DNA from 3 places in the Actinoplanes sp. NPDC049598 genome. Region 1 is predicted to be linked to each of the others. Evidence: predicted binding sites of a transcription regulator. Region 1 holds the regulator's gene; each other region holds the start of a gene.
The links. The regulator HrcA, encoded in region 1, represses chaperone genes, less so after heat shock. The targets are predictions, from matches to a motif close to GGTTNGCACNCTCNNNNNGAGNGTGCNAACC.
Positions count from the first base shown of each region.

Region 2: AB0J66_RS10455 (FmdB family zinc ribbon protein) is a predicted target of HrcA. The motif match lies at 5,152-5,182, and genes of this name have one in related genera.
Region 3: groES (co-chaperone GroES) is a predicted target of HrcA. The motif match lies at 2,538-2,568, and genes of this name have one in related genera.

Region 1 is NZ_JBFAOX010000012.1:58,740-68,537, reverse strand. Features, by position in the region: gene AB0J66_RS26525 (CaiB/BaiF CoA-transferase family protein) at 1-654, opposite strand, end outside; gene AB0J66_RS26520 (amidohydrolase family protein) at 835-2,271, shown strand; gene AB0J66_RS26515 (IclR family transcriptional regulator C-terminal domain-containing protein) at 2,275-3,078, shown strand; gene AB0J66_RS26510 (hypothetical protein) at 3,367-3,684, shown strand; gene dnaJ (molecular chaperone DnaJ) at 4,010-5,152, opposite strand; gene hrcA (heat-inducible transcriptional repressor HrcA) at 5,170-6,192, opposite strand; gene AB0J66_RS26495 (DUF4870 domain-containing protein) at 6,349-6,984, shown strand; gene hemW (radical SAM family heme chaperone HemW) at 7,012-8,214, opposite strand; gene AB0J66_RS26485 (enoyl-CoA hydratase-related protein) at 8,251-9,030, shown strand; gene AB0J66_RS26480 (hypothetical protein) at 9,071-9,798, shown strand, end outside.
Region 2 is NZ_JBFAOX010000003.1:374,715-384,512, reverse strand. Features, by position in the region: gene AB0J66_RS10485 (oxygenase MpaB family protein) at 125-982, opposite strand; gene AB0J66_RS10480 (Fur family transcriptional regulator) at 1,039-1,467, opposite strand; gene AB0J66_RS10475 (DUF2231 domain-containing protein) at 1,632-2,105, shown strand; gene AB0J66_RS10470 (translation initiation factor 2) at 2,771-3,103, opposite strand; gene AB0J66_RS10465 (hypothetical protein) at 3,168-3,344, shown strand; gene AB0J66_RS10460 (hypothetical protein) at 3,416-4,078, opposite strand; gene AB0J66_RS10455 (FmdB family zinc ribbon protein) at 4,771-5,130, opposite strand; gene AB0J66_RS10450 (5-formyltetrahydrofolate cyclo-ligase) at 5,241-6,059, opposite strand; gene AB0J66_RS10445 (diguanylate cyclase) at 6,141-8,072, shown strand; gene glp (gephyrin-like molybdotransferase Glp) at 8,138-9,448, shown strand; gene AB0J66_RS10435 (GNAT family protein) at 9,445-9,798, shown strand, end outside.
Region 3 is NZ_JBFAOX010000009.1:157,837-167,634, reverse strand. Features, by position in the region: gene AB0J66_RS21955 (substrate-binding domain-containing protein) at 1-411, opposite strand, end outside; gene ybaK (Cys-tRNA(Pro) deacylase) at 780-1,265, opposite strand; gene AB0J66_RS21945 (methyltransferase domain-containing protein) at 1,295-2,467, opposite strand; gene groES (co-chaperone GroES) at 2,696-3,010, shown strand; gene groL (chaperonin GroEL) at 3,083-4,732, shown strand; gene AB0J66_RS21930 (ABC transporter ATP-binding protein) at 4,786-6,567, opposite strand; gene AB0J66_RS21925 (ABC transporter ATP-binding protein) at 6,564-8,255, opposite strand; gene AB0J66_RS21920 (hypothetical protein) at 8,307-8,561, opposite strand; gene tsaD (tRNA (adenosine(37)-N6)-threonylcarbamoyltransferase complex transferase subunit TsaD) at 8,571-9,620, opposite strand; gene rimI (ribosomal protein S18-alanine N-acetyltransferase) at 9,613-9,798, opposite strand, start outside.

The DNA.
Region 1 (9,798 bases):
CACCGTGCCGCCGGCCACGTAGCCGCTGGAGTGGTTGACCAGGCCGGAGAGGGCCGAGCTGAGCAGGTTGACCTCGACGTGCTGACCGCGCCCGCTCTCACCGCGGTGATGCAGAGCGGAGAGAATGCCGATGTTGGCGTGCATGCCGGCCATCACGTCGAAGACCGAGATGCCGGCGCGGTAGGCCGGCCCCTCGGGGTCGCCGGTCAGGCTCATCAGGCCCGAGATGGCCTGGATCATCAAGTCGTACCCCGGCAGGTCGGCCCCGGCACCCGGGCCGAAGCCGCTGATGCTCGCGTAGACGATCGCCGGGTTGGCCGCGGACACGGACTCGTAATCAAGGCCGAAGCGGGCCAGGCCGCCGGGGCGGAAATTCTGGATCAGCACATCGGCCCGGCGGGCCAGCTCGCGCGCGGCGGCCAGGTCGTCCGGGTTTTTGAGGTCGAGCGCGATCGAGCGCTTGTTGCGGTTGATCCCCAGGTAGTACGTGGAGACGTCGTCGCGCGTGGGCGGCATCCACGTACGCGTGTCGTCGCCGCCCGGACCCTCCACTTTGATCACCTGCGCGCCCAGGTCGGCCAGCAGCATCGTCGCGTAAGGCCCGGCGAGGATTCGTGAGAAGTCCGCCACCAGCAAGCCGTTCAAAGGTCCCATCGATCCCAACCGCCGTCCTGCGGACATCTGTCCGCCCAACCACCCTTGACCAAGATCTGCACCCTGTCAACGCCTTGTTGATCTGCCAGAAACAAACCATTGACACCGCGAAGAGGCCGGGAGAAGACTGACGCGAACTCGATGTCCGCATGGCGGACGAGCGTCCGAGAGAAGGTTCCGATGAGCGCTGACAGTCGGCCGGTGATCCTCCGCAACGGCCTGGTTCTGACGATGGACGACTCACACACTGTTCTTCCCGGCGCCGACGTGCTCGTGGTCGACGGCCGCATAGCCGAGGTCGGTCCAGACCTCACCGCGCCCGAGGGCGCCCTGGAGATCGACGCTTCCGGCGGCGTGATCATGCCGGGCATGATCGACACCCATCGGCACATGTGGCAGACCGCCATGCGCGGCTACGGCGCCGACTGGACCCTCACGCAGTACTTCGTCTGGTATTACCTCGAGTCCGGCAAGCTCTTCCGTCCCGAGGACATCCATGCCGGCAACCTGCTGGCCGCGATCGAGGCGATCGACGCCGGCGTCACCACCACAGTCGACTGGTCCCACGGTCTGCAGAGCGCCGACCATGCCGACGCCGCGGTCGACGCGCTCGAGGCGGTGCCGGGCCGGTTCGTCCTGGCCTACGGCAACATCCAGCAGGGCCCGTGGGAGTGGGCGACCTCCGACGCGTTCCGCGACTTCTACCGCCGCCGGATCGACGGCGGCAAGCTCGCCGGCTTCCAGATGGCCTTCGACGTCACCGGCGACCCGGCCTTCCCGGAGAAGGCGGCGTTCGAGGTCGCGCGTGAGCTCGGCGTGGCCGTGACCACGCATGCCGGTGTCTGGGGCGCCACCAACGACGACGGCATCCGGCTCATGCACGAGAACGGCTTCATGGGCCCGAGCAACGTGTATGTGCACGCCGCCACGCTCACCCACGACTCGTACAACCGGATCGCCGCCACCGGCGGCTCGGTCTCGGTCTCCACCGAGAGCGAGCAGAGCGCCGGCCAGGGCTACCCGCCCACCTTCCAGCTGCGCCACCACGACATCCCGGTCTCCCTGTCGATGGACACCAGCGTCTGGTGGAGCGGCGACCTGTTCTCGGCGATGCGCACCACCCTCGGCGCCGACCGATCCCGCGAGCACCTCGAGGCCCACTCCAAGCAGGAGACGGTGACCCACGCCCACCTGCGGGCCGAGCACGTCGTCGACTGGGCGACCCGCGGCGGCGCCCGTGCCCTCGGCCTGGATTCGCAGCTCGGCGCGCTCACCCCGGGCCGGCAGGCCGACATCGTGCTGATCAAGAACGACGCGTCACCCGTGATGTTCCCGGTCCTCCACCCGTACGGGCACGTCGCGTTCCAGGCCCAGCGCGGTGACGTGCACACCGTGCTGGTCGGCGGCAAGGTCGTCAAGCAGGACGGCCGGCTCGTCGGCGTCGACCTGGCCGCGGCCCGGGCCAAGGTCGAGGCGACCGTCGACTACCTCCGCGAGACGATGGGCGAGGAGGCTTGGCGGCGCGGGATGAATCCCGACGTGCCGGAGACCGCGATCCGCGAGAACCCGTACCAGTACACCGAGTGGGACGCCGGTTCGGCGCAGTGGAAGCATTAGGAGATGACCGACACCGGGAGGGGCACGGGGCCCGACTTCATCGAGGCCCTGGCGCGCGGCCTCGACGTCCTGCGCTCCTTCCGCCCGGGCCGGCCGTCGATGACCCTGAGCGACATCGCGGCCGAGACCGGCCTGGCCCGGCCCACCGTGCGGCGCATGCTGCTCACTCTCGAGGCGCTCGGCTACGCGCGCAGCGAGGGTCGCGGCTTCGCCCTGACCCCGCGCGTCCTCGAGTTGGGCATGGCGTACGTGAACTCGCTGAACCTCTGGGAAGTGGCTCGCCCGCACATGGAGGAGCTCGTCGGGCTCACCGGTGAGTCGACCTCGATGGCCCAGCTCGACGGCAGCGACATCGTCTACGTGGCCCGGGTGGCGGTGCCCAAGATCGTGACGCTGGCGGTCTCGATCGGGACGAGGTTCCCCGCCCCGGCGACGTCGATGGGCAAGGTGCTCCTGGCCGCAAAGGAGCCCAAGTACGTGCCCGCGATCCTCGCCGAGGAGTCCCGGTCCGGGATCGTGGCCAAGTACCGGCCGACCATGGACGCCTTCATGACCGCGCTGCTGGAGGTGCGGGCCCGGGGCTGGGCGCTGGCCGACCAGGATCTGGCACCCGGGATAAGGTCCGTCGCCACGGGTGTGCGGGACGGCAACGGGCAGGTGATCGCGGCGATCAACGTGACCGTGCACGCCGCCGAGACGACGGTGGAGACGCTCGTCGAGAAGCACCTGCCCCACCTGCTGCGCACCGCCGCCAACATCAGCGCCGACTACGCCCGCCTCGCCGCCGTCCCGGCGATCACCGCCTGAGCCAACGCCAGCCGACGCGGGCCGGGAGGACCGAGGGCTAAGGGCCGGGGGCCGGGGGCTGGGGGCCGAGGGCCGGGAGGGGCCGACGCAGGCCGGGAGGGGCCGACGCAGGCCGGGAGGGGCCGACGCAGGCCGGGAGGGGCCGACGCAGGCCGTGAGGGGCCGACGCAGGCCGGAGGGGCCGGCGCGGGCCATCGCCGGCCGCCACGAGCGGGCGCCGACCGGCGCGGTTCCAGACTGCGCAAACCCGGGCATGACCCGGCTCATCGGCGGGTATGAGTGAATTTCATGAAGGTGGTGTCCGAGCTCTTCGATCCCGAGCCGCCGCGGTGGGGGCTCCGTGGTGACCCCTGGGTGTGGCGGGCGATGGCCGAGCGGCTGGCCACGACCTACTTGCCGCCCTCGGCCGGTGAGGTCGAGCGGCTGCTCTATGCCGAGTTCGATCGGCTGGTCAGTGTCGATCTCGCCGCGGAGACGAGTCCGTGGGTCGTTCGGGAGGAGTTCGCTCACGGCGGGGTCTCCAGCGGTGCTGTGCACCTCGACACCTGGCGGGCCGAGCTGCTTCCCCTGCTCATCGAGCGGGCCCGCGGCCGCCTCGACGGCTGACCGCAGTTTCGGCGGCGCCACCCCGAGGGGCACGCGCGAAGCCGCCCCCACGAACGGCCGCCCCACGAACGGCCGCCCCACCCCGAGGGGCACGCGCGAAGCCGCCCCCACGAACGGCCGCCCCACGAACGGCCGCCCCACGAACGGCTGCCCCACGAACGGCTGCCCCACGAACGGCTGCCCCACGAACGGCCGGGGCCCACGAACGGTCGGCCCTCACGAACGGTCGGCCTCACGAACGGCCGGCACCTACGAACGGCCGGCGCCCACGAACGGCCGGGCCTGCGGGTAGGCCCGGCCGAGTGAGGCGACTACAGGCGGTGGCTCAGTGGCCGTTGAAAGCGTCTCGCATGCGGCTGAAGAAGCCGCCCTGCTTGCTCAGCTCGGCCACGTCCTCGCCGCGGGTCTTGGCGAAGTCACGGAGCATGCGCTCCTGGTCGGCGGTGAGCTTCGTCGGGGTCTTGACGTCGAGGTGCACGAACAAGTCGCCCCGGCCCTGGCCCCGCAGGTGGGGCACGCCCTTGCCGCGGATGCGCAGCGTGCTCGCCGGCTGGGTGCCCTGCTTGACCTCGATGCCCTCTTCGCTGTCGAGGGTCTTGATGGTCAGGCGGGTGCCGAGCGCGGCCGCCGTCATCGGCAGGGTGACCCGGCAGTGCAGGTCGTCGCCCTTGCGGCTGTACACGTCGTGCGGGCGTTCGTGAATCTCCACGTACAGGTCGCCGGGGGTTCCTCCGCCGGGACCGACCTCCCCTTGCTGGGCCAGGCGGATCCGCATGCCGTCCTCGACGCCGGCCGGGATCTTCACGGTCAGCGAGCGGCGGGTGCGGACGCGGCCGTCGCCGGCGCAGGTCGGGCAGGGGTGCGGGATGACCGTGCCGTGGCCCTGGCAGGTGGCGCAGGGGCGGGAGGAGACCACCTGGCCGAGGAAGGTGCGCTGGACGCTCTGCACCTCGCCGCGGCCGGCGCACGTCTCACAGGTCGCCAGGTGGGTGCCCGGCGCCGTGCCCGCCCCGGAGCACTGGGTGCACAGCACCGCGGTGTCGACCGTGATCGGCGCTTCGACGCCGAAGGCGGTCTCGACCAGGTCGAGCTCGAGCCGCAGGATCGCGTCGGCGCCGGGCCGGGTGCGCGGGCGCGGGCCCCGGGCGCCGCCTCCCGCGGCCGTGCCGAAGAAGGCGTCCATGATGTCCTGGAAGCCGACGAACGGGCCACCGGCCCCGCCGGGACCACCGGGGCCCATGCCGCCGCCGGGCGCGAGGGGGTCGCCGCCCAGGTCGACGATCTGCCGCTTCTGGTCGTCGGAGAGGACCTCGTACGCCGCGTTGATGTCCTTGAACTTCTCGTGCGCTTCCGGGTCCGGGTTGACGTCCGGGTGATATTGCCGAGCCAGTTTGCGGTAGGCGCGCTTGATCTCGTCGTCGGTGGCTTCCCGGCTCACGCCGAGAATGCCGTAGTAGTCCTTGGCCACGGGCTCCGCAATCCTCGTCAGTTTTGTGCTAGAAGGTCGCCCACGTAGCGTGCCACCGCGCGCACGGTCGCGATGGTGCCGGGGTAGTCCATCCGGGTGGGGCCGAGCACACCGAGCCCACCGACGATCGTCGCCCCGGGGCCGTAACCGGTGCTGACCACGGACGCCGACCGGAGGTTGTCGATCTCGTTCTCGTCACCGATCCGGACCCGCGTGGTGCTCGGCTCCAGGTCGCCGATCAGTTTCAGCAGGATGACCTCTTCCTCGAGGGCCTCGAGGACAGGTCGCAGCGTGCCTTGGAAGTCCAGCACGCCACCCCTTGTCAGGTTAGCGGTGCCGGCCAAGGCGAGGCGTTCCTCACTGCGCTCGACCAGGGTCTCGAGGAGCACCGAGGCGAGGCAGGCCATGGTGGCCCGGCTCTCCGGCGCGCAGTCGTCGACGAGCCCCTGCACCAGCGGCGGGGTGTCGGCCAGCCGTTTGCCGGCGAGTTTCTCGTTGACGCGGCGGCGCAGGTCGGTGACGTCGTCGGCCGGGACCGGCCCGGGCAGCTCGACCAGGCGCTGCTCGACGCGGCCGGTGTCGGCGATCATCACCAGCATGAGGCGCGTGGTGGAGATCGGCACCAGCTCGAGGTGGCGCACCGAGGAGCGGGCCAGCGACGGGTACTGCACGACGGCGACCTGGCGGGTGAGCTGGGCGAGCAGCCGCACCGTGCGGTGCACGACGTCGTCCAGGTCGACCGCGCCGATCAGGAACCGCTCGATGGCCCGCCGCTCGGCCGGGCTCAGCGCCTTGACCTTGGACAGGCGGTCGACGAACAGCCGGTAGCCGGCGTCGGTGGGCACACGGCCGGCGCTGGTGTGGGGCTGCCGGATGTAGCCCTCCTCCTCGAGCACCGCCATGTCGTTGCGCACGGTGGCCGGGGAGACGCCGAGCTGGTGGCGCTCGACCAGCGCCTTGCTCCCGACGGGTTCCTGCGTCTCGACGTAGTCCTCGACGATCGCCCGAAGCACCTCGAGCTTGCGGTCATCGAGACTCATATGACCCCTCCCCCACAAATTTGGCACTCCGGCAGACCGAGTGCCAGTCTACGTCGCCGCGGACGGCAACGCGATGATCGAGCGGACTCGTCTGTTCATCCACAAGATCAGCATGTCGCCTCGACCCCATTGAGGTGCGGCTCTACCGTGTCAGCCATGACTGAACCGCCTCGCCCGCCTGGTGAGCCCACCCCGAATGACCCCACCAGGCCGTTCAACCCTTATGCCCCTAACGACCCGACTTCGGGATCGACACCCCCGCCGTACAACCCCCCGTCCGGCTACGGCCCCCCGCCGAGCTCCCCGCCTCCCGGCTACGGCCCGCCGCCCAGCTCCCCGCCTCCCGGCTACGGCCCGCCGCCCGGCTCACCGCCTCCCGGCTACGGCCCCCCGCCCGGCTACCCGCCGCCCCCGCCGGGATACGACAAAGGTTATGGCGGCTACGGCCCCACGCAGGACGACCGCACCTGGATCCTCGTGGCCCACTTCGGCGGCGCCGCGGCGGCCTTCCTGGGCGGCGGCCTCGCCGGCTGGATCGCCCCGCTGATCGCGCTGCTGGCCAAGGGCAACCAGTCCCCGGTGGTCCGGGCCGAGTCGGTCAAGGCGCTGAACTTCCAGATCACCTGGTCGATCGTGACGCTGATCGGCTGGGTCACGTCCTGCCTGGGCATCGGCTTCATCATCATCGCGGCAGCCGCGCTGATCGCCATCATCTTCGGCATCATCGCCGGCGTGAAGGCCGGCAACAACGAGCCGTACAACTACCCGATGTCGCTGAATCTCATCAAGTGATGGGGCCGGGCACGGGGGCCCGGCTGTTCAGACCACGTCGCGGATGACCGCGTCGGCCAGGAGGCGGCCGCGCAGCGTCAGTTCCAGTCGGCCCCGCTCGTACGAGGAAGCGTCGAGCAGCCCGTTGGCCAGCGCCTGCTTCGCGCCCACCTGGTCGACCCGGTCGAGGGCGATGCCCTCCCGCAGCCGCACCCGGAGCATCACGTCCTCCACGTGCCGGTCCTCGTCGGTGAGCAGCTCCCGGCCGTGACCGGGTGAGAGGCCCTCCGACAGGCGCGACGCGTACGCGGACGGGTGCTTGACGTTCCACCAGCGCACCCCGCCGACGTGGCTGTGCGCGCCCGGGCCGAGCCCCCACCAGTCGGCTCCGGTCCAGTAGAGCAGGTTGTGCCGGCAGCGCGCCTCGGCCGAGGTGGCCCAGTTCGAGACCTCGTACCACTCGAAGCCGGCCCCGGTCAGCGCCTCTTCGGCGGCCAGATAGCGATCCGCCGCGACGTCGTCCGACGGGAACGGGATCTCGCCGCGCCGCATCCGCGCCGCCATCCGGGTGCCGTCCTCCACGATCAGGCTGTACGCGCTGACGTGGTCCACTCCCGCGTCGACGACCGCCCGCAGTGACGCCGCGAAGTCGTCGGCCGTCTCGCCCGGCGTGCCGTAGATGAGGTCGAGGTTGACGTGCTCGAAGCCGGCCTCGCGGGCCTCGATGGCGGCCTGCGGCGCGCGCCCCGCGGTGTGCCTGCGGTCGAGGATCCGCAGCACCGTGGGCGACGCCGACTGCATGCCGAGCGAGATCCGGTTGAAGCCGTGTCCGCGCAGCGTCCTCAGATACGACAGGTCCACGGATTCCGGATTGGCCTCCGTGGTGATCTCGGCATCCGGCGCCAGCCCCCACGCGTCGTCGATCCCGGCGAGAATCCGCCCGAGGTCATCCGCGCTCAGCAGCGTCGGCGTCCCGCCACCGAAGAACACCGTGTCCACTTTTCCCGGACTTATCACGCCTTGCGCCAGGCGCAGCTCCCGCAGGACGGTCGAGGCGTACGTGTCCCGGCTGGCCCCGCCGCCCAGCTCGGACGCGGTGTAGGTGTTGAAGTCGCAGTAGCCGCAGCGAGACGCGCAGAACGGCACGTGGACATAGACGGCGAAGCCGTTCCGGCCGACGGCGGAAGTCGCGGATGCGGGGAGCGACCCGTCCGCGGGGACGGGTGAGCCGTCGGGAAGTGCGCCTGCCATCCGTCAAGTGTGCACGCCTCCCGTTAGGGTGCCGCCATGGCTCTGGTCCGTACCGTCACCGACGCCGGGGTGACCACCATGACCCTGGACAGCCCGGCGAACCGCAACGCTCTTTCCACCCCGCTCATGCGCGAGCTGCTCGACGCGCTGGCCGACGCCCTGACCGACGCCTCGGTCCGGGTCGTCGTGCTCTCCCACGCCGGCCCGGTCTTCTGCTCGGGGGCCGATCTCAAGGAGACGGCCGAGGCCCGCGCGAGCGGCCGGGTCCCGGCCGAGTTGCTGGCCGACGTCCTGGCCGCGCTCTGGGAGTTCCCCAAGCCGGTGGTCGCGCGCGTCGGCGGGCCGGCCCGCGCGGGCGGGCTCGGCCTGATCGCCGCGGCCGACATCGCCGTCTGCACCACCGAGGCGAGTTTCGCCTTCTCGGAGGTACGGCTCGGCGTGATCCCCGCTGTGATCAGCGCGACCGTGCTGCCTCGGCTGGCCCCGCGCGCGGCGGCCGAGCTCTATCTCACCGGGGATGTCTTCGACGGGGCCCGGGCGGCGGAGATCGGCCTGGTCACCGCGGCCGTGCCGGCGGTGGATCTCGACGCCTCGATCACGCGGTACTGCGACAGCCTCGTCCGGGGCGGTCCCCTCGCCCTGGCGGGGGCCAAGCAGCTGCTCCGCCGTACGCCCGAGGCCGGCGTCCGCGAGGAGCTGGCCGAGCTCTCACAGCGCTCGGCCGGATATTTCCGGTCGGCCGAGGGCCGGGAGGGCGTGGCCGCGTTCCGGGAGAAGCGCGACGCCTCCTGGGTCCCAGTCACGCAGACAAGGTGATCTCGTTGACTACTCTTGTTGCCTGACTGACTTGCCGGAGGTGTTGGTGCGCAAGACCCCCGTCGTGGCGGCGCTGGCGCTGGTCACGCTCGTCGGCGCGCTGGGCGTGTTCGTCGCCGTCCGCTCGTTCTCCGGCGGCCTCAAGCTGCCCCAGATCGGCCCGGAGTGCACCGTGCGGGCCGACGGCGAGGTCACGCTCGACTACGTGCAGATGGCCAACGCCGCGACGATCACCGCGGTCGGCGTGCGCAAGGGCATGCCCGAGCGGGCGGTGGTGATCGCGCTGGCCACCGCGCTGCAGGAGTCGAAGCTGGAGAACCTCGACACCGGCGACCGCGACTCGGTCGGCCTCTTCCAGCAGCGCCCGAGCCAGGGCTGGGGCACGATCGAGAAGATCAAGGACCCGAGGTACGCGGCGGACAGGTTCTACACGGCGCTCAAGAAGGTCAAGGGCTACCAGAAGATGCGGGTCACCGATGCCGCGCAGAAGGTGCAGCGCTCGGCCTACCCCAACGCGTACGAGAAGTGGGCCGACGAGTCGGCGGTGCTGGCCAAGGCGCTGACCGGCCGGGCCACCGGCGCCGTCGAGTGCTCGGTGAGCGGGTCGCCGGTGCTGCGCGGGGCCGCTGCCTCGGCCGCGCTGATGGAGGGCCTGCGCCTCGACTGGGGCAAGGGCCTGACCGAGTCGGCCACGGCCGGCCCGGTGGCCGGGCTGACCGTGGCCGTCACCGACGCCAGCGCGGGCTGGCGCTATGCCCACTGGCTCGT
Region 2 (9,798 bases), on a different contig from region 1:
GCTCTCGACCTTGCCTGGCCCGCGGCCCGGCAACCTGGCCTTCGAGCCCAGCTTTCGACCCTTCCCCCCGGACCCATAGCCCCCTCCACCCCCATCGGGAGCGGGGTGGCGGGCGAGGGGGTGATCAGGCGGCGGCGGTTTGGGTTCGGGCCAGGGCGGCCTGGCGCATGGAGCTGTCGCGGTAGCGGCGGGGGAGGGTGGCCAGGACGGTGGACATGAGCAGGCGCAGGCCGCGGATGGAGAGGTCGGCTGTCATGTCGGTGGTGGGCCAGCCGGGGGCGCCGTAAAGACGGCGGGCCCAGGGCGGGAGCAGGGCGGCGGCGGTGGTGGCGATGCCGAGATAGGCCCAGCGGGCCGGGCCCAGGGTCAGGCCCAGGCGGAGAGCGCGTGGACCCCAGGTGTCGGGAACGGGCGGGACCGTCAGGAAGAGGGCGGTCTCGGCGGTGTCCTTGGTCATGCCCAGTTCGGGGCGGACAGCCTCGTAGTAGGCGGCCACCTCGGCCGCGGTGGACGGCACGGTGGACGGGTCCAGGCCGACCAGCTCGGCGGCCTTGAGCTGCTCGGTGTAGTAGCGGTCGACCTCGTCCGCGGTCAGTCGCAGACCGGCGCGGGTGGCCGTGGTCAGGAACGACTCGACCTCGGTCACGTGGACCCAGCGGAGCAGGTCGGGCTCGTCGATACGGAACGTCTCACCCGTGGCCGGGTCGACCGCGGTCATCTTCGAGTGCAGGCGGCGCAGGCGGCTGGAGGCCAGCTCGACCTCGTCCGTGCTGCCGTAGATCACCGTGGCCACATAGGCCGACGTACGGCTGAGACGGCCCCACGGGTCGGCCCGGTAGCCCGAGTTCTGGGCGACGCCCGCGACGGCGCGCGGGTGCAGCGCCTGCAGATAAAGCGAGCGGAGACCGCCGAGCATCAGGATCGGCTCGCGGTGCAGCTTCCAGGTGACCGAATCCGGTCCGAACAGCCCGACATCGCTCATGACATCCAGACTGCCACGGCGCCCGGCGAAAGTTGAACCTGTTCAGATATCGAAATTCAGGCCTCGTCGGCGTGCTGTCGCTGGCAGGCCGGGCACAAACCCCAGAACGTCACCTCGGCCTCATCCAGCTGGAAGCCGTGGTTGTGGGCCGGGGTGAGGCACGGCCGCTCGTCCACCACGCAGTCGACGTCGGCGATCTCGCCGCAGCCCCGGCAGACGATGTGGTGGTGGTTGTCGCCGACCCGGGCCTCGTAGCGGGCCGGGCTGCCGGCCGGTTCCAGACGGCGGGCCAGGCCGGCCCGGGAGAGGGCGCCGAGCACGTCGTAGATCGCCTGGGTCGACACCGAGTCGAGGCGGACCCGGGCTTGCGCGGCGATCTGCTCGACGTCAAGGTGGCCGCCGCCTGTGAGGATCTCCAGCACGGCGAGGCGCGGCTTGGTGACCCGGAGGCCGTGCTCACGCAGCAGGTCTTCACCCTTAGGCATCGGTCAATGACAGCACGGTTAGGGGTGATTCCCCAACAGTTGTGCCCCGAAAGACCTGCGGAGAGGTGAACCGTGGCGGGTCAAAGGGTGTAAGCGGACTCGAGGAAGTTTGCGTCGTCAGATACTTCTAAGCTGGCGGCCGACCAGTTCCATGAGGAGGCTTCGTGTTCGACCAGATCAACGGCCTGCCGGTGCATGCGCTCGTCCTGCATGCCGCGGTGGTGTTCGTTCCGCTGCTGGCCCTCGCGGCCGTCGTCTACGCGCTGGTGCCGCGGTGGCGTCCCAAGCTGGGCTGGGCGCTGGCGCTGCTCGCGGTGGCCGCCCCGGTCGCGACGTTCGTGGCGAAGGAGTCGGGCACCGAGCTCTACAACCGCCTGATCGGCCAGGGCATGAGCGGCCCCGGCAAGGAAATCCTGGACGACCACATGGGCTTCGGCACCCGCACGTTCTGGTTCACCCTGGCCCTTGGCGTGGCCAGCCTCGTCCTGGTCGCCCTCACCTGGCGCCGCACCGGCCGCCTCCCCTTGATCGGCGAGGCCGCCGGCGCCGTGGTTCTGGTCGTCCTGGCCGTGATCTCCGGCTACTACGTCTACAAGACCGGCGATTCAGGCGCCACCGCAGTCTGGGGCACCTACTAACCGCAGTCTGGGGCACCTACTAACCGCAGTCTGGGGCACCTACTAAAAGCGGCACACCCGCTAAAAGCGGCACACCCGAAGCGCCGGGTGGTGGCACCAGCCACCGCCCGGCGCTTCGGGTGTGCCCAGCACACCGAGCCGGGCTGAGACCGCGTCAGCCCCGCGAGGGCACCACGCCCAGCGCGCCCCTCTGCGAGGGCGCCGTGCCGAGGGCCGCGTGACCGTACGAGAGCGCGAGCCGACTGCCGCCCGCCGGGTGGCGCCCCCGTCGCGCCGGCTGGAGGCGGGCCCAGGGGGGTGGTGGTGGCGCCGGGCCGGATGGTGGCAGGCCCAGGGCGGTGGTGCCGGGCCGGATGGTGGCGGGCCCAGGGCGGTGGTGCCGGGCCGGATGGTGGCGGGCCCAGGGCGGTGGTGCCGGGCCGGATGGTCGCGGCCCAGGGCGGTGGTGCCGGGCCGGATGGTCGCGGCCCAGGGCGGTGGTGCCGGGCCCGATGGTCGCGGGCCCAGGGGTGGGGGTGCCGGGCCCGGGTCATGGCGGGCCCAGGGGTTGTGGTGCCGGACCGGCTGATGGCTTCCCGGCGGGTGCTGGTGCCGTGACGGCGGGGGTGCTGCGCCACGCCGGGTCGGGGGTGGGGTGGCGCGTCGAGTAGGGCGGGGCGGGTGGGTCAGAAGATGGCTCGGGCGCAGAGTAGACAGATGAGGATCAGGGCGATGGCGCCCGCGACCAGGCCGACGCCGTAGGTGAGGGTGCGGGCTGAGCTCTCGGACTCGTCCAGGGCGTCCATGTCCTGGCCGGGCATGGCGCGTGGGGGTGGGGGCTGGGAGATCGTGGGCGGGCGCCAGTTGCCCGACGGGGGTGCGGGCTTCGGCGGACCGGGATAGCTCGGCTCCGGCTTCGGGGTGGGCTCGGCAGGGTCAGGGGACGGACCGGGCACGGGAGAGTCAGGATCCGGTCGCTGCCAGTAAGAGTCGTCCGGGACGCCGGTGGGGCTGCTCACGTTCACCGACGGTACAGCCGAAGGGGGAAGACTTCCGCAGCGGCGCGGGCCTACCCTCTTAGGCGTGGACATCCTGGATGAGCCCGAGCGCGACTTGGACGGCGAACGCGAGGTCGATTTCGAGTCCGAGGAGGCGCCCGTCCTCCCCGATCAGACCCGGGACGACACCGAGCGCGGCTGGGGCGAACGCTCCTCCGACAACGACGAGCGCCTGCTCGAGGACCGCCCGCCCCACTGGTGAGCGCGCGGCCGGCACGGCTGGGCGCACGACGTACGGCTTCGCGACCCGAGACCCGACTCGGCCGGCACAGGTCAGCCGGGGCGGATGAGGACGGCGAAGCCGTGGTTCGGTGTGGCCACCGCATGCTCGGCCTCGGTCGGCGGCAGGGCCAGCAGCAGGCCGCCGGTAGTGGGGTCGGACGCCCCGGTCACGGTGAGGACCAGCGCGGCGGCCGCGACCGAGGTCGTGGCGCCCTTGTCGTCGACCCGTAGCAGGTCGACCCGGTTGCCCGGCTTCACCAGCGCGAGCGCTGTGGGGTCGGCCAGGCGGATGGGAACGCCGACGGTGCCGGAGGGCACGACGGCGTTGCCAGGCCCCGCGGCGTTGTCTGGCCGCGCGGCGCTGCCCGGCCTCGCGGCAGCGGAGTCTCCCGGCGGGTCAACGGCGGAGTCGGCCGGCGGGAGCGTGGCTGAGCCGTTCGGCGTCGCTGGAGTGCCGTCGGCTGGGAAGGCCCCGGAGGCGGACGGGCGCACGACAACTGTGTCCGTGGCGGGCTCACACGCCTCCGGGGGTGACCACGACAGCAGGGCGGCGAGGCTCAGCAAGGCCGCGACCGCTGCGAGGCGGAACAGCGTGCCGCGGGCCGGCCGGCGGCGCCGCACGGGATCCAGGCGCCCTTCGCCGCTGTCGCGGCCGGCTTGCCCGTGCGGTGGGGGAAGTGCCTTCCCGAGCCGGGACATGCTCGGTCTGGCCATCGTCCTGCTCCCTCTCGCTCGCCCTGGCGTCGTGGTCCGGCGCCGAGGCGAACGTTAGGCGGGCGGGGAGATCGCCCGCTCCGAGCCTGTGGACAGCGCGCGAATGTGGATAACCGGCGCGGTCACAGGTGATTTTGGTAGCGGTCCCGCCCCGCGACGGGTCACCGCCGGGACCGCCTGAACGCGCTGATCGAGACGCGACGCGGCCCGGGGTAGGGGCCGGGTGCGAAGGCAAGGTGCGCGGTGGGGAAGGCGCGGGCCGCGAAGACAGGGTGCGCGGTGGGGAAGGCGCGGGCCGCGAAAGACGAGGTGCGCCTCAGGAGGGCCCGGGCGTGAGGACGGGGTACGCCTGGTCGGCGCGGGGTGCGGGGCGCGGGGTGCGGGGCGCGGAGAGTCGATGAGCCCGGGGACTCCAGGAGCGCGCGGACGCAGAGCGCGGGCGATAGGGAGGGGTAGCCGCCAGCGGACGCAGAGGGCGGACGGGAAGGCGGCTGCTCGTGGACGCGACCGGACGCGCGTACGCGGGGCGCGGACCGGCGGGAAGGGCGGCTACTCGCGGACGCGGGGGCGCGGACCGGCCGGGCAGGGTGGTTGTTCGTGGGCGCACGGACGCGGGGTGCGGGTGGGCAGAGTGGCCGCTCGTAGGCGCGCGGGAATCGCGCCGGGGGTGCCGGCGCGATTCGGGGTTGGCGTCAGGAAGCGGCGGGGGCCTTCGTGCTCGACGAAGAGGACGACGAGGTGGTCGAGCTGCTGCTAGATGACGACGTCGAGGTGGTCGAGCTGGAGGACGAGTCGCTCGAGGTGGAGCTTGACGTGTCCGGCTTCTTGGTGGCGTCGCCGTTGGTGGAGGCGGACTTCTCGGCGCTCACGCTGCCGGAGCGGGAGTCGTTCCGGTAGAAGCCCGAACCCTTGAAGACGACGCCGACGGAGCTGAAGACCTTGCGGAGTTTGCCCTGGCAGTTCGGGCACTCGGTCAGCGCCGGGTCGGAGAACGACTGCACGGCCTCGAGCTGGTGGCCGCATTCGGTGCAGGCGTACTGGTAGGTAGGCACGGCTCCTCCGGATCTTTCGGCTGTTGGCACTCGCCAACTCCGAGTGCCAATGTTGCGCCATCGGAGGTCATTTCGTCCACTCGAACGGCAGGTTGAGCGTTGGGCGGACATCACGTCGGGGCCAGGAATAGCCCACCGTGCGGCGTGAGGGCCCCGTGCACGGGCCGATCATGTGGCTCCGCCGGCACCTCGTCCAGCAGCTCACCGTCGTGGAGCAGGGCCAGGACCAGCGGCGTTCGCGCGCCAAGGGGGGCGCTTGCGGGAGAGGTGTGGTCGGCGGAGGAAGGGCTGCTTGGCGGAGGGGCGCTGGGCGGAGGGGCGCTGGGCGGAGGGGTGCTGGACGGAGGGGTGCTGGGCGGAGGGGTGCTGGGCGGAGGGGTGCTGGACGGAGGGGTGCTGGGCGGAGGGGTGCTGGGCGGAGGGGCGCTGGACGGAGGGGCGCTGGGCGGCGGGAGGACGGCGAGGCGGCTCAGAACCCGGTCGTAGGAGCCGCCGCCGCGGCCCATGCGGAAGCCGTGGCGGTCGACGGCCAGGGCTGGGACCAGGACGAGGTCGGCCGAGAGGATGGCGTCGACGCCCAGGCGCGGGCCGGGGGGCTCCAGCAGGCCTCGAGGGCCGGGGACGGTCGTGCCTTCGTACGGGGCCCAGTCCAGGTCGTTGTCGGGGCGCAGCACGGGCAGCAGGACGCGGCCGTGGGCGGCCAGTGAAGCGACCAGGCCGGGGCCCCCGGGCTCGGCGCCGACGGGGACGTACGCGGCAATTGTGGTCGCCCGCTGAACCCGTACCGCCTCAAGCACTTGATCTTGAAGTTGGGCGGCCGCTGCGGCGAGGGCTGAGGGTGACATCTGACGCCTTGCCGTGAGCAGATGACTGCGGAGCGCGATCTTGCGGCGTCTCGTTTTTTCCGCGGCACCGGTTAAATCGGGCATGCAACACCCCCTTTTTAAAAGCGGCAAACGGTGCACACTATGTCAGCATCGCTCCAAAGAGGGCCACTCCCGGGAGGATGCGTGACGCTACGTGGCCGGCTCACCACGGCCTTTTTGGTGGTCGTGCTCGGTCCGGTCCTGCTCGGGTCCATCTTCGTCGCCCTGACCGTCACCACGGTGAGCCGGGACCGGACGACCGAGCGGCTCGATCGGGCCGCGACCACCGTCAGTACCAGCATTTCCGCTGCTTGCCGCCAGCTCCAGGCGGCGGCCGACGCGGTGGCGGTGGTGCCCGCGAATGACCGATCCGCGGTGGCGGGCCAGCTGATCGCGCGCGGCCTGGCCACCGGCATCGAGGTCAGCGCGCGAGAACGCCACGACGACTGGCGGAGCTGCGCCACCCCGTCCGAGGGGCCGGCCACCACCATCTCGGCCGCGGCGGTCGCCCGCGACACCACCATCACCGCAGCTCAGACCGTCGATGACGCGTTCCTGGGCCGGCTCAGTGCCGTCAGCGGGGCCCGGGTGAGCCTGACCGGCGACGGTGAAGGGCAGGTCCGGCGGATCGTTCCCGAGCCCGGGCAACCGCTGGCGATCACGCTCACCGTGCCGGCGTACAGGCCGACCTTCCTGTACGCCGTACTCCCCGCCGTCGTCCTGGCCGCGGCCCTGGCCGCCGTCCTGGTCGCCCGCTGGCTCGCCCGCACCACCACCCGGCCCCTGGGCGACCTGGCCTGGGCCGCCGGCCGGGTGGCGGACGGCGATCTCGACACCCGCGTGCCGATCCTGCGGCCGGACGAGCTGGGCCGGCTGGCGGCCACCTTCAACCGCATGACCCGCGAGTTGCAGGCGTACGTCCAGGCCCTGACCGCCAGCCGCGACCAGCTCCGCGGCCATCTGGCCATCCTCGGCGAGACCCTCTCCAGCACCCACGACCTGCAGCGCATCCTCCAGGTCATCCTGCGGACCGCGCTCGCCGCCACCGGCGCCCGGGCCGGCCTCGTGCTGCTGATCGACCCGGTGAAGGGTGAGCTGGTCGCGCAGTGCGGCGTCGGGCTGACCGGGAACTGGGACGTGCCCGACGCCGACCTGCCCCAGCGGCGGCTGACCGTCGGCCACGGGGTGCTCGGCGGGGTGGCGGCCAGCGGTGAATGGCGGCGGGGGCACGGCGAGATCGCCACCTCCGAGCCGCCGTGCCGGACGTACGTGGCCGTGCCGATCTGCGCGCCGGTCGAGGACGGCGACGAACCCGAGACCCTCGGGGTCCTGGCCCTTTACGACCGGGTCGGCGGCGACCGCTTCGACGACGCCGACCTGCGGACCCTGCGGACGTTCGCCGGTCAGGCCGGGGTGGCGGTGCACAACGTGCGGATGCACGAGGAGGCGCAGCGGCTCTCGCTGACCGACCCCCTCACCGGGTTGTGGAATTACCGTTACCTGCGGGAATCGTTGCGCCGGGAGGTGGAGCGGGCGAGCCGGTTCGGGCGGATGCTCACGGTGCTCGTGCTCGACCTGGACCACTTCAAGGACGTGAACGACACGTACGGGCACGCGGCCGGTGACGCCGTGCTGGCCGAGTTCGCCCGGCGTATCCGGGTCGGGCTGCGCGAGGTCGACGTGGCGTTCCGGCAGGGCGGTGAGGAGTTCGTGGTGCTGCTGCCGGAGACCGACGCGTACGGCGGGGCGATCGTGGCCGAGCGGCTCGGCGCCGCCGTACGGGACCGACCGGTGCCGATCGACCCGCTGCGCCCCGACCACCTGGGCATCCCGGTGACCGTGTCGATCGGCGTCGCCGTCTACCCGGAACACGGTGGTGACGCGCGGCAAGTGCTGGCCGCCGCCGACACCGCGCTCTACGCGGCGAAGCGGGCCGGGCGTGACACGTACCGCCTGGCCGAGCCCGAAGATGTGATCAATTCGCAAGTTTCCCCAGCCATACCCGAAGGAAACTTGGATACCGAGGCCGCCGTCCCGACCGGGCCACGACCGCCCGGGCAGGCACGCGGCCGTTAGTCTCGCTGCAGAGCACGGACTCGATACTGAAGGTGCGGTGACTTGATGACCCGGAACGCGCAAGGATGACGGCCACGGCCGATGCCGAGGCGGCCGCCAACGAGCTGAAGCCTCTCGCCGAATACCTGGGCAGCGTGCTGCGCAGGCTCCGGCCGCTGCCTCCGCTCGACCTCGACCTCACCCAGGCCCACGGCAACACGCTCGCCACCGACGTGCTGGCGCCGCATCCGTACCCGGCGTTCGACCAGGCCGCGATCGACGGATACGCCGCACGCTGGGAAGACCTCGGCGGGGCGGGCCGGGTCGGCTCCCACCCGGCGTTCGGGCGGGTCGAGGGCGGCCCGCGCCCGGTCCGGCTCAACGTGGTGGGTGACCTCGGCGCGTCCAGCTGGCGCCCGGTCCGGCTGTCGCCCGGCACGTGCTTCTCGGTGGCCGCCGGCGCGCCGCTGCCGATCGGGGCCGACGTGGTCGTGCCCGTGCACTGGACCGACCAGGGCATGGCCGCCGTGGAGATCCTGCACGCGCCGAAGAGGGGCTCGGGCGTACGCCGGGCGGGTGACGAAGTCGCGGTCGGTCAGGTGCTCGCCCCCAAAGGCGCCTACGTCACCCCGGCCATGGTCGCGACGTTCGCCGCCTCCGGCATCGGGCACGTCGTGGTCCGGCCCAGCCCGCGTGTGGTCGTCGTGGCCACCGGCGACGAGCTGGTCGACGTGGGCCGGCCCAGCCAACCCGGGCAGATCGTCGACGCCAACTCGCACGCGCTGACCGCCGCCGCGGTCGAGGCCGGCGCGCTCGCGTACCGCATCGGCATCTGCGACGACGACCCGGAAGGGCTCCGCGGCCTGCTCGAGGACCAGACCCTCCGGGCCGATCTGATCATCACGACCGGGGGCACCGGCACCGGGCCCGGCGACATGCTGCGCCGGGTGCTCTCCCGCCGCGACCCCGGCCGCGGCGCCGTCGAGTTCACCGACGTGGCCCTCTGCCCCGGCAGCACCCTCGGCTTCGGCACGGTCGGCGGCGAGGAGGTCCCGGTGATCTGCCTGCCCGGCGAGCCCGGCGCCGCCCTCATCGGCTTCGAGGTGCTCGCCCACCCCGTCATCCAGCTGCTCGCCGGCAACGAGCCGGTGTTCCGCCCCAGCGTCAAGGCCCACCTGCTGGAGACCATCTCGTCCCCCGGCGGCCTGCGCGAGTTCCGCCCCGCGTTCGTCACCGAACGGCGCGGCGGGGGACATACGGTGCAGCCACTGGCCGGCGGGCCGTACACTCTCTCCGGCCTGGCCGAGGCCAACGGCCTACTGGTCCTCGGCGAGCGGGTCACCACGGCGGCCGCCGGCTCGACCGTGGACGTGCTGCTCCTCGACCGGAGGCGATGATGCTGGGGTCCACGCCCGGATGGCCCGCCGTCCTGGCCGACGGACCCGTCGTGCTGCGCCCCTACAAGCGCAGCGACGGCCGCGCCTGGTCCGACGTGCGGACAGCCAACCAGAAATGGCTCGCCCCCTGGGAGTCGGCGCCGCCCGGCCCGTGGTCCGAGATGAACTCGGCCCGCGCCTTCGGCTACGTCTACCAGGACATGAAACGCGCGGCCCGGCGCGGCGAGAGCATGCCGTTCGCGGTCTGCCTCCAGGAGAACGGCCACGAACGGCTGGTCGGTCACCTCAACCTCGGCAACATCGTCCGGCGCGCCTTCAGCTCGGCCTACGCCGGCTACTGGGTCGACAGC
Region 3 (9,798 bases), on a different contig from region 1:
CGCGCCGCCCTTCAGCGTGAGGCGGTCGTAGTCGATCGTCGCGATACCGGCCTTCTTGGCCTTCGCGAGAACGGCCGCACCGGTGCCGGAGTCGAGGTTGGCGATCATCAGAACCTTGACACCGCTGGAGATCATGCCGTCGGCGATGGTCTGGAACGCGGTCTTGTCGTTCTGCGCGTTCTGGATGTCCACCTGAACGCCGGCCGCCTCGAACGCCGCCTTGAGGTACTTCGGGTCGTCCGTGGACCACCGCTGCGAGCTCTTGGTGTCGGGCAGGATCACGCCGACCTTGCCCACCGAGCTCGAGCCGCTGCCGCTACCGGAGTCGCTGCCTTTGTCGTCGCCGCAAGCGGCAACGCTGCCGGTGGCCAGCAGGCCAACCGCGGCAAGGGCGAACAGTCCCTTACGCATTCCTTGTGTCCTTTCGGGTAAATCCGGGCCTTCGATCGGATTCGATGTTCTGCGCTGTCGGGAGTGTCGCTCCCCGAGACGCCGTGTGATCAGGATCTAGTTTGTTGTGTCCGGCAACGTATTCCCGTTGCGGCCGGTAGCACAAGCGGTGACGCCAGCCGATCTCGTAACCTGGCATAACAATCCGGCAACACGGCGGTGATACAGGGATTTCGGCCCTGGTGAAGCCCCGGGGGCCGATCCGTCATGATCGCTTACGACGCTCACCACGTGACGCTAAGTCAGTACGATGCCCGATCTGGACCATTCTCGGGAGAAAGATCCACCCGCCGCGTAACGTTGTCGTAACGGCCTGCGCATGGTGCGTGCTATGTCCGGATATGGGCGGTTATCGCGTCGGTGAGGCGAATGAGATCGCCCGGGGCGAGGCTCACCTGCAGGCCCCGCCGGCCCGCGGAGATGAACATCAGATCAAGCGCGGGCGCCGAGTCGTCAACGACGGTCGGCAGCTTCTTACGCTGCCCCAACGGGCTGATCCCGCCGCGCACGTAACCGCTGCTCCGCTCGGCCGCGGCCCGGTCGGCCAGCACGGCCCGCTTACCGCCGGCGGCGTGCGCGAGCGCCTTGAGATCGAGGTCGCCGGTGACCGGCACGACCCCCACCACCAGGCCGCCGTCCACCTCGGCGATCAACGTCTTGAAGACCCGCCCGGGCTCGATCCCCAGCGCCTGCGCGACCAGCGCGCCATAGTTGGGCGCATCCGGCGAAACGTCGTAGGGATGCAGCGTGTGCTCGACCTTCTGCGCGGTGAGCAACGCGGTGGCCGGCGTCCCGGCAGCGGCCTTCTTCGCCATGGCGCGAACGCTACTCGTGCCCGATGGGGTCACAGCGGACGGCACAAGAGGGCAGTCGGCGCCCCCGCGACCCGGGTCAGCACGAGCGAGGCCCCGTTCGGCCCGGCCAGCCGCAGATCCTTGCGAAGCTGCTCCGGCTCGAGCGCGGACCCGCGCTTGCGAATCTCCAGCCGCCCGACCCCGCGCTCGCGCAGCAGCGCCCGCAGCCGCTTGAGCGAGAACGGCACCACATCGGTCACCTCCAGCCGCCGGGCAAACGGCGTATCGACCGCCTCGTCGGTGTACAGATAGGCGATCTCGGGATCCCCCAACCGCCCACCAACGACCTCCGCCAGCTCAGCCACCAGATGCGCCCGCACCACCGCCGGGTCAGGGTCGTAGAGAAACGCCCCCGGCCTGCCCACCGGCGCCTTCTCACCGCCCGTCCCGCTCAGCTCCCACCGCGTGCCCTCACGCAGAAGGGTGGCTCGGCGGGGCACTTCGGCCAGGGGGCCGCACCAGAAAGCGGCCTCGACCAGGTCGCCGTCGACGCTCACCCACTCGGCCTCGGCACCGGGCGGCAGCAGATCGTGGTCGATGCCGGGGGCGAGCTTGAGGACCGTGTGCGGCACCCGTTCGGGCAGGGCGGCGATGAAGTCCCACGGCGGCGAATACGACTTCGGGTCGAAAACCCGGCCGCGGCCGGCCCGGCGGCGGGCCGGGTCGGCGAAGACCGCGTCGTACTTCTCCACCGGCACCGACGTGGCGTCGGCGCACTCGACGCGTACATCCAGGCCCAGAACCTCGGCGTTGGCGGCGGCCATCGCGGCCGTCTCCGGGTCGGCGTCCACCGCGTACACCCGAATGCCGGCCCGCGCCGCCGCCAAGGCGTCCGAGCCGAGCCCGCAGCCCAGATCAGCCAGGGTCGTGACTCCGGCCGCCGCGAGTCGCCTCGCCCGCCGCTCGGCGACGACCGATCGCGTCGCCTGCTCGAGCCCGGCCCGGGTGAAGAACATCGACGCCGCGTCCGGGCCGAACTTGGCCACCGCCCGGCGCCGCAACTCGACCTGGGTGAGCGCGGCCGCCGCGAGCTCCGGCGGCACCCCGCGGGCCCGCAGCGCCGAGGCGGCCGCGAGCGGGTCACTCCCGGCGACCTCCAGGGCGCTGTCCAGCGCCTTCACCCCTTCGGGCGTACGCAGCCGGGCCGTCGATTCCGCAGTCACGCAGGCATTCTCCCCCGCGCGACTTCATTGGCACTCTGGTTGACGGAGTGCTAGTTCCGGCCTAATCTCCGATTAGCACTCTCATCACGAGGGTGCCAGCCGTGCGACCATCCGGGCGCGCGGTGAGGCACCAGGCGGACCGGCACCCGCGACGACGGCCCCGCCCGGTGGCATGAGGCATCAGACCGGCCATCACCTTGACCGGCGAAAACCTGTACCCAGGAGGGTATGCCCGTGACTACCGCGACAAAGGTTGCGATCAAGCCGCTCGAGGACCGCATCGTGGTCCAGGCGAACGAGGCTGAGACGACCACGGCGTCGGGCATCGTGATCCCCGACACCGCCAAGGAGAAGCCGCAGGAGGGCACCGTCCTCGCTGTCGGCCCCGGCCGCATCGACGACAAGGGCAACCGCATCCCGGTTGACGTCAAGGTCGGCGAGACGGTTCTCTACTCGAAGTACGGCGGCACCGAGGTCAAGTACGCCGGCGAGGAGTACCTGGTGCTCTCCGCCCGCGACGTCCTCGCGGTCATCGAGAAGTGACCTACTGACAGTGCTTACCGCCCTGGCCCGTGATCACGGGCCAGGGCGGTGGTGCGTGAAGGGACCTTAAACATGGCGAAGATTCTCAGCTTCTCGGACGACGCGCGCCACCTGCTCGAGCACGGCGTCAACGCGCTCGCCGACACGGTCAAGGTCACCCTCGGCCCGCGCGGCCGCAACGTCGTCCTGGACAAGAAGTTCGGCGCTCCCACGATCACCAACGACGGTGTCACCATCGCCAAGGAGATCGAGCTCACCGACCCGTACCAGAACCTCGGCGCCCAGCTGGTCAAGGAGGTGGCGACCAAGACCAACGACGTCGCCGGCGACGGGACCACCACGGCCACGGTGCTGGCCCAGGCGCTGGTGCGCGAGGGTCTGCGCAACGTCACCGCGGGCGCCAGCCCCATCTCGCTCAAGCGGGGCATGGACAAGGCCGCCGAGCACGTCTCGCAGGCGCTGCTCGGCAAGGCGGTCGAGGTCGCCGACCACAAGGCGATCGCGAACGTGGCCACCATCTCGGCCCAGGACGCCACCATCGGCGAGCTCATCGCCGAGGCGATGGACCGGGTCGGCCGCGACGGTGTCATCACCGTCGAGGAGGGCTCGGCCATGGCGACCGAGCTCGAGGTCACCGAGGGTCTGCAGTTCGACAAGGGCTTCATCTCCCCGAACTTCGTGACCGACGCCGAGTCGCAGGAGGCGGTGCTGGAGGACGCGTACATCCTCCTCACCACCCAGAAGATCTCCAGCATCGAGGAGCTCCTCCCGCTGCTGGAGAAGGTGCTGCAGAACAGCAAGCCGCTGCTGATCGTGGCCGAGGACGTCGAGGGCCAGGCGCTCTCGACCCTGGTCGTGAACGCCCTCCGCAAGACCATCAAGGTCGCCGCGGTGAAGGCGCCCGGCTTCGGTGACCGCCGCAAGGCGATCCTGCAGGACCTCGCGATCGCGACCGGTGGCGAGCTGATCGCCCCCGAGCTCGGTTACAAGCTCGACCAGGTCGGCCTCGAGTCGCTGGGCACCGCCCGGCGCATCGTCGTCGACAAGGAGAACACCACCATCGTCGACGGTGGCGGCAAGTCGTCCGAGGTCACCGACCGGGTCTCGCAGATCCGCAAGGAGATCGAGGCGTCCGACTCCGACTGGGACCGCGAGAAGCTCCAGGAGCGGCTGGCCAAGCTCTCCGGCGGCATCGCGGTGATCAAGGTCGGCGCGGCCACCGAGGTCGAGATGAAGGAGCGCAAGCACCGCATCGAGGACGCCATCGCAGCGACGAAGGCGGCCGTCGAGGAGGGCACTGTGCCCGGCGGTGGCGCCGCCCTCGCCCAGGTGGCGACGGAGCTCGACGGCGGCCTCGGCCTGACCGGCGAGGAGGCGATCGGTGTCTCGATCGTCCGCAAGGCGCTGGTGGAGCCGCTGCGCTGGATCGCGCAGAACGCCGGCCACGACGGCTACGTCGTGGTGGGCAAGGTCGGCGAGCTGGGCTGGGGCCACGGCCTCAACGCGGCCACCGACGAGTACGTCGACCTGGCCGCGGCCGGCATCCTCGACCCGGTGAAGGTGACCCGCAACGCGGTCTCCAACGCCGTCTCGATCGCCGGCCTGCTGCTGACCACCGAGAGCCTCGTGGTCGACAAGCCGGCCGAGCCGGAGCCCGCCGCCGCCGGCGGTCACGGCCACAGCCACGGTGGCCACGGCCACCAGCACGGCCCCGGCTTCTGATCCATCCGCAACACATCAGGGCGCACCCTCCGGGGTGCGCCCTTTTGCGCGGGTCAGCGGGCGGCGGCCGCCTCCTCTTCCGCCGAGTCGGGGACGCGCTCGCCGTGCCAGGAGCGCCAGAGCGCGGCGTAGGGGCCGTTGGCCGCGACCAGCTCGTCGTGCGAGCCGAGCTCGGTGATGCGGCCGTTCTCCACCACGGCGACCCGGTCGGCGTCGTGGGCCGAGAACAGCCGGTGGGCGATCGCCACGACCGTACGGCCGTGCAGCACCGCCGCCAGCGACCGCTCCAGATCGCGGGCCGCCCGCGGGTCGAGCAGCGACGTCGCCTCGTCCAGCACCAGCGTGTGCGGATCGGCCAGGACCAGCCGGGCCAGCGCCAGCTGCTGCGCCTGGGCGGCGGTCAGCGCATGACCGCCCGAGCCGACCATCGTCTCCAGCCCACCCGGCAGTGCCTCGGCCCACTCGAGCGCGTGCACCGCGGCCAGCGCCGCGCGGACCTCCGGCTCGGCCGCACCCGGCCGCACCATGGCGACGTTGTCGCGAACCGTGCCGATGAAGACGTGATGCTCCTGACTGACCAGCGCGACCTCGGTACGCAGCTTGTCCAGCGGGAGTTCGCCCAGCGGCACCCCACCCACCGTGATCGTGCCCCGGGTCGGCTGGTGCACGCCGGCCAGCAGCCGGCCCAGCGTCGACTTGCCCGCCCCGGACGGCCCGACGACGGCCAGCCGCTCCCCCGGCTCGAGCGTGAGGTCGATGCCGTGCAGCACCTCGCGACCGGCCACATAGGAGAAGTGCACGTCGCTGACCTCGATGCGGGTGCCCTCCGGCGTCCGCGGCGCGCGCGGCTGCGGCGGCTCCTCGTCGACCACGCCGAGCAGACGGGCCAGGGACGCCCCGCCGATCTGCAGCTCGTCGAGCCAGCCCAGCAGCCGGTCGAGCGGGTCGATCAGCATCTGCACGTAGATCACCGCGGCCGTGAGCTGCCCCAGCGAGACGCTGCCACGCAGGTAGAGCCAACCACCGACGATCAGGGTGGACACCACCGGCAGCACATAGGCCGCCTCGACGATCGGGAACCACACCATCCGGAGGAACAGCGTGTACCGCTCGGCCAGCCAGCTCTTCCGCAGATCGGCGTCGGAGCGCTCGATCCGCTGTCGCTGCCGGCGCAGCGCGTCGACGGTCCGGGCGCCCTCCACCGTCTCGGCCAGCCCGTCGGTCACCGTCGAGTACGCCGCGTTCTGATTGAGATATCCGGCGGGGGCGCGGCGCAAGTACCACCGGGTGCCGACCACGAGCAGCGGCACGGCGACCAGCAGCGGCAGCGCCAGCACCGGCGTGACCACCACCAGCGCCGCCACCACCAGCACCACCGTGATCAAGCCGATCATCGTCTCGGGCACGGCCAGCCGCACGCACCGCGACAGCGCGTCCACGTCGCGCGTGGTGCGGGTCAGCAGGTCACCCGAGCCCGCCCGCTCCACCGTGGAGAGCGGCAGGGCGAGCACCCGGTCGACGAACTCCTCGCGCAGCCGGGCCAGCACCCGCTCACCGAGCCGGGCCGAGGCCAGGTGGGCGAAGCGGACCAGGATCGCTTGCAGCACAACGAAACCGGCGATCAGCGCGGCCAGCTTGTCGACCGCGCCGACGCCCTCGCCGTGCCGGATCGCCTCGACCAGGTCGCCCAGCAGGCGCGGCCCGACCAGCCCGGCCACCGCGCCCAGCACGTGCAGCCCGACCGCGACGCCCAGCGCCCGTGGGTAGCGCCGGAACAGGTCGCGCGCGTACCGCCGGACCTGGGTCGTGTCGGCCACCGGCAGAAGATTGCTCACGCCGCGTCCTCTCGCAGAACCGTCCGGGCGTAGCGGGGCTCCCCCGCCAGCAACGCGCGGTGGGTGCCGGTGGCGACCACCCGGCCACCCTCCACATAGATCACCCGGTCGGTGCGGTCGAGCACCAGCGGGCTGGACGTACAGATCACGGTCGTGCGCCCGGCGCGCTCGGTGACCAGCCGATCGGCTATCCGGGCCTCGGTGTGGGCGTCGACGGCGCTGGTCGGCTCGACCAACACCAGCGTGTCGGGGTCGGCGACCAGCGCGCGGACCAGCCGCAGCCGTTGCTGCTGGCCGCCGGAGAAGGACCGGCCGCGCTCGGCGACCTCGCTGTCGAGACCGTCGGGCAGGGCCTCGACGATGTCGGTGGCCGCGGCCGCGTGCAGCGCCGCCGGCAGCCGGCCGTCGCCGGCCGGGTCGAGATCGGCCCGCAGCGGGCCGGTGAACAGCCGCGCGTCGTTGTCGGCGACCAGGATCCGCTCGCGCACGGTGGCCAGCGGGAACGACGACAACGGGTGGCCGCCGGCCGTGCCGCCCTCGGCGTACCGCCCCAGGCGGTCGGCGATGGCGGCCGCGTCGGCCGGGACGGCGGCGACGATCGCGGTGACCTCACCCGGCCGGACGGTGACGCCGGACTCCGGGTCGGCCAGCTCGCCGGTCAGCTCGCCCGCCGCCCGCGGCCGGCCCGGGTCGGGCAGGTCGGTCGAGGCGTGCAGCATCGTCACGACCCGCCGGGCCGAGACGTGCCCGCGGGTCAGCTTGTCGATCGCCTCGGTGAGCTGGCGCAGCGGCGTGACCAGGAAAGCCGCATAAGCATAGAAGGAGACCAGCTGGCCCACGGTGATGTGGCCGGTCAGCGCGAAGCGGGCGCCGAGCCACGTGACCAGCACCAGGAAGATACCGGGCAGCAGCACCTGGGCCGCCTCGAGCAGCGACTCGACCCGGGCCGTACGCACCCCGGCCGCCCGCAGCCGCTGCGACTCGGCGCGGTAGCGCTCGCCCATCACGGCCTCGCCGCCGACGCCGCGCAGCACCCGCAGGCCGCCCACCAGGTCGGCCGCTCGGCCGGTGAGCAGGCCCTGCTGGTCGCGGGAGGCCTGCTGGAGCCGGTGCAGCGGGCGGATGAGCAGACCGACGATCGCCATCAGCAGCGGCACGCCGAGCACGACCACGAGGCCGAGCGGCACCGACGTGGTGAGCAGGATGACCGTCACCGCGACGACGGCGATGAGCGAGCCCGTGCCGCGGGCGGTGATGTCGATCGCCGCGCCGATCTGGCGGATGTCGGATGTGCCGATCGCGACGACCTCGCCGGTGTCGAGCCGGCGGGGCAGGGCCGACCCGAGCCGGCCGGCCTGACGGACCGTGACCTGGACCGTACGGAACATCGCGCCCAAGAAATTGATCACGGCGAAGCGATGTCGCACGACGCCGAAGAACGCCTGGCCGAGGCCGGCCGCGAGCAGCACCAGCGACCAGGTGAGCAGGCCGCGGCGGTCGTGGTCGGTGGCGGCGTCGATCGCCTGGCCGACCACGGCCGGCACGACGGCCTGGCAGAGCATCCAGAGGACGGCCATGAGGATCGCCGCGTAGACCGAGAACCACCCACGCCGGACCAGCCACCCCAGGTAGCGCACGGGTGACCGGTCGTCGGGAAGGCCGGGATCGGCATCAGGTAGTCGTCGCATCAGGGCCCCGACGTTACGGCGGGGGTACGACAATTCGCGACGCGTTTTCCCTTACCGGTCGACCGGTGTGAAGTCCCACACGTGGGCCGCCCGGGCGATCAGATGCGGCGGCGGGGCGGGCAGGCTCTCAGGGCTGTGCCGCCACTTCGAGATGACCACGACCCGGTTGTCGGTGGACGAGTAGACGTCGCTCGACACGTGCTGCGGAAGCACCTCCAGCCGCGGCACGGCCACGTCACAGACCCAGGCCAGCAGCTCGTCCAAGCCGCTCTTGGAGGCCCGTATCTCCCACATCCGCGCGATCATCCTGGCTTCCTACCCCGCCACGCTGACCGAGGTCAATGGCATCGCGGAATCGGCCGGCAGATCGAGACGGCTGGGCGCGACACCGGCGGCGACCAGCCGCGAACCGAGGGCCGCCACCATGGCGCCGTTGTCCGTGCACAGCTGCGGCCGGGGCACCCGGACCTCGATGCCGTGCTTGGCCGCCCGCTGCTCGGCCAGGACCCGCAGACGCGAGTTGGCCGCGACACCACCGCCGATCACCAGGGTCCGTACGCCATGGGTCAAGCACGCGTCGATCGCCTTGGCGGTGAGGACGTCGCAGACGGCCTCCTGGAAGGAGGCCGAGACGTCGGCGACGGGCACGGGCTCGCCGTCGCGCTGCCGCGCCTCGACCCACCGGGCCACCGCGGTCTTGAGCCCGGAGAACGAGAAGTCGAACCGGTGCGCCGCGAGATCCTTGGCCGCGGTCAGCCCACGCGGGAACGTGATCGACACGTCACCGTCGCGAGCCGTCCGGTCGATGATCGGCCCGCCCGGGAAGCCCAGCCCGAGCAGCCGCGCGACCTTGTCGAAAGCCTCGCCGGCGGCGTCGTCGATGGTGGCCCCCAACGGCTTGACGCCGTTGGTCAGATCGTCCACCAGCAGCAACGAGGAGTGGCCGCCGGAGACGAGCATGGCCACGGCCGGCTCGGGCAGCGGGCCGTGCTCCAGAGTGTCGACGGCCACGTGGGCCGCCAGGTGGTTGACCCCGTAGAGCGGTTTCTCGGCCGCCAGGGCGTACCCCTTGGCGGCCGCCACCCCGACCAGCAGCGCCCCGGCCAGACCGGGGCCGCTGGTCACCGCGATGGCGTCGATGTCGGCCAGGGTGACCCGGGCCTCGTCGAGCGCGCGTTGCATGGTCGGGACCAGGGCCTCCAGGTGGGCCCGGCTGGCCACCTCGGGCACCACGCCGCCGAACCGGGCGTGCTGCTCCACACTGGACGCCAGCGCGTCGGCCAGCAGCGTGTGCCCGCGGACGATACCGATCCCCGTCTCGTCGCAGGAGGTCTCGATCCCGAGGACCAGGGGCTCGTCAGGCATCGCGCATCATCACCAGGGCGTCCGTGTTGCTGGATTGGTAGTAGCCGCGCCGGATGCCGACGGGCTCGAAGTCGTACGTCGCGTAGAGGCGCTGGGCGGGGGCGTTGTCGACCGCGACCTCCAGCAGCGTCTGCTTGATACCGAGGCGCGCGGTCTCGGCCAGCAGCGCCTCGAGCAG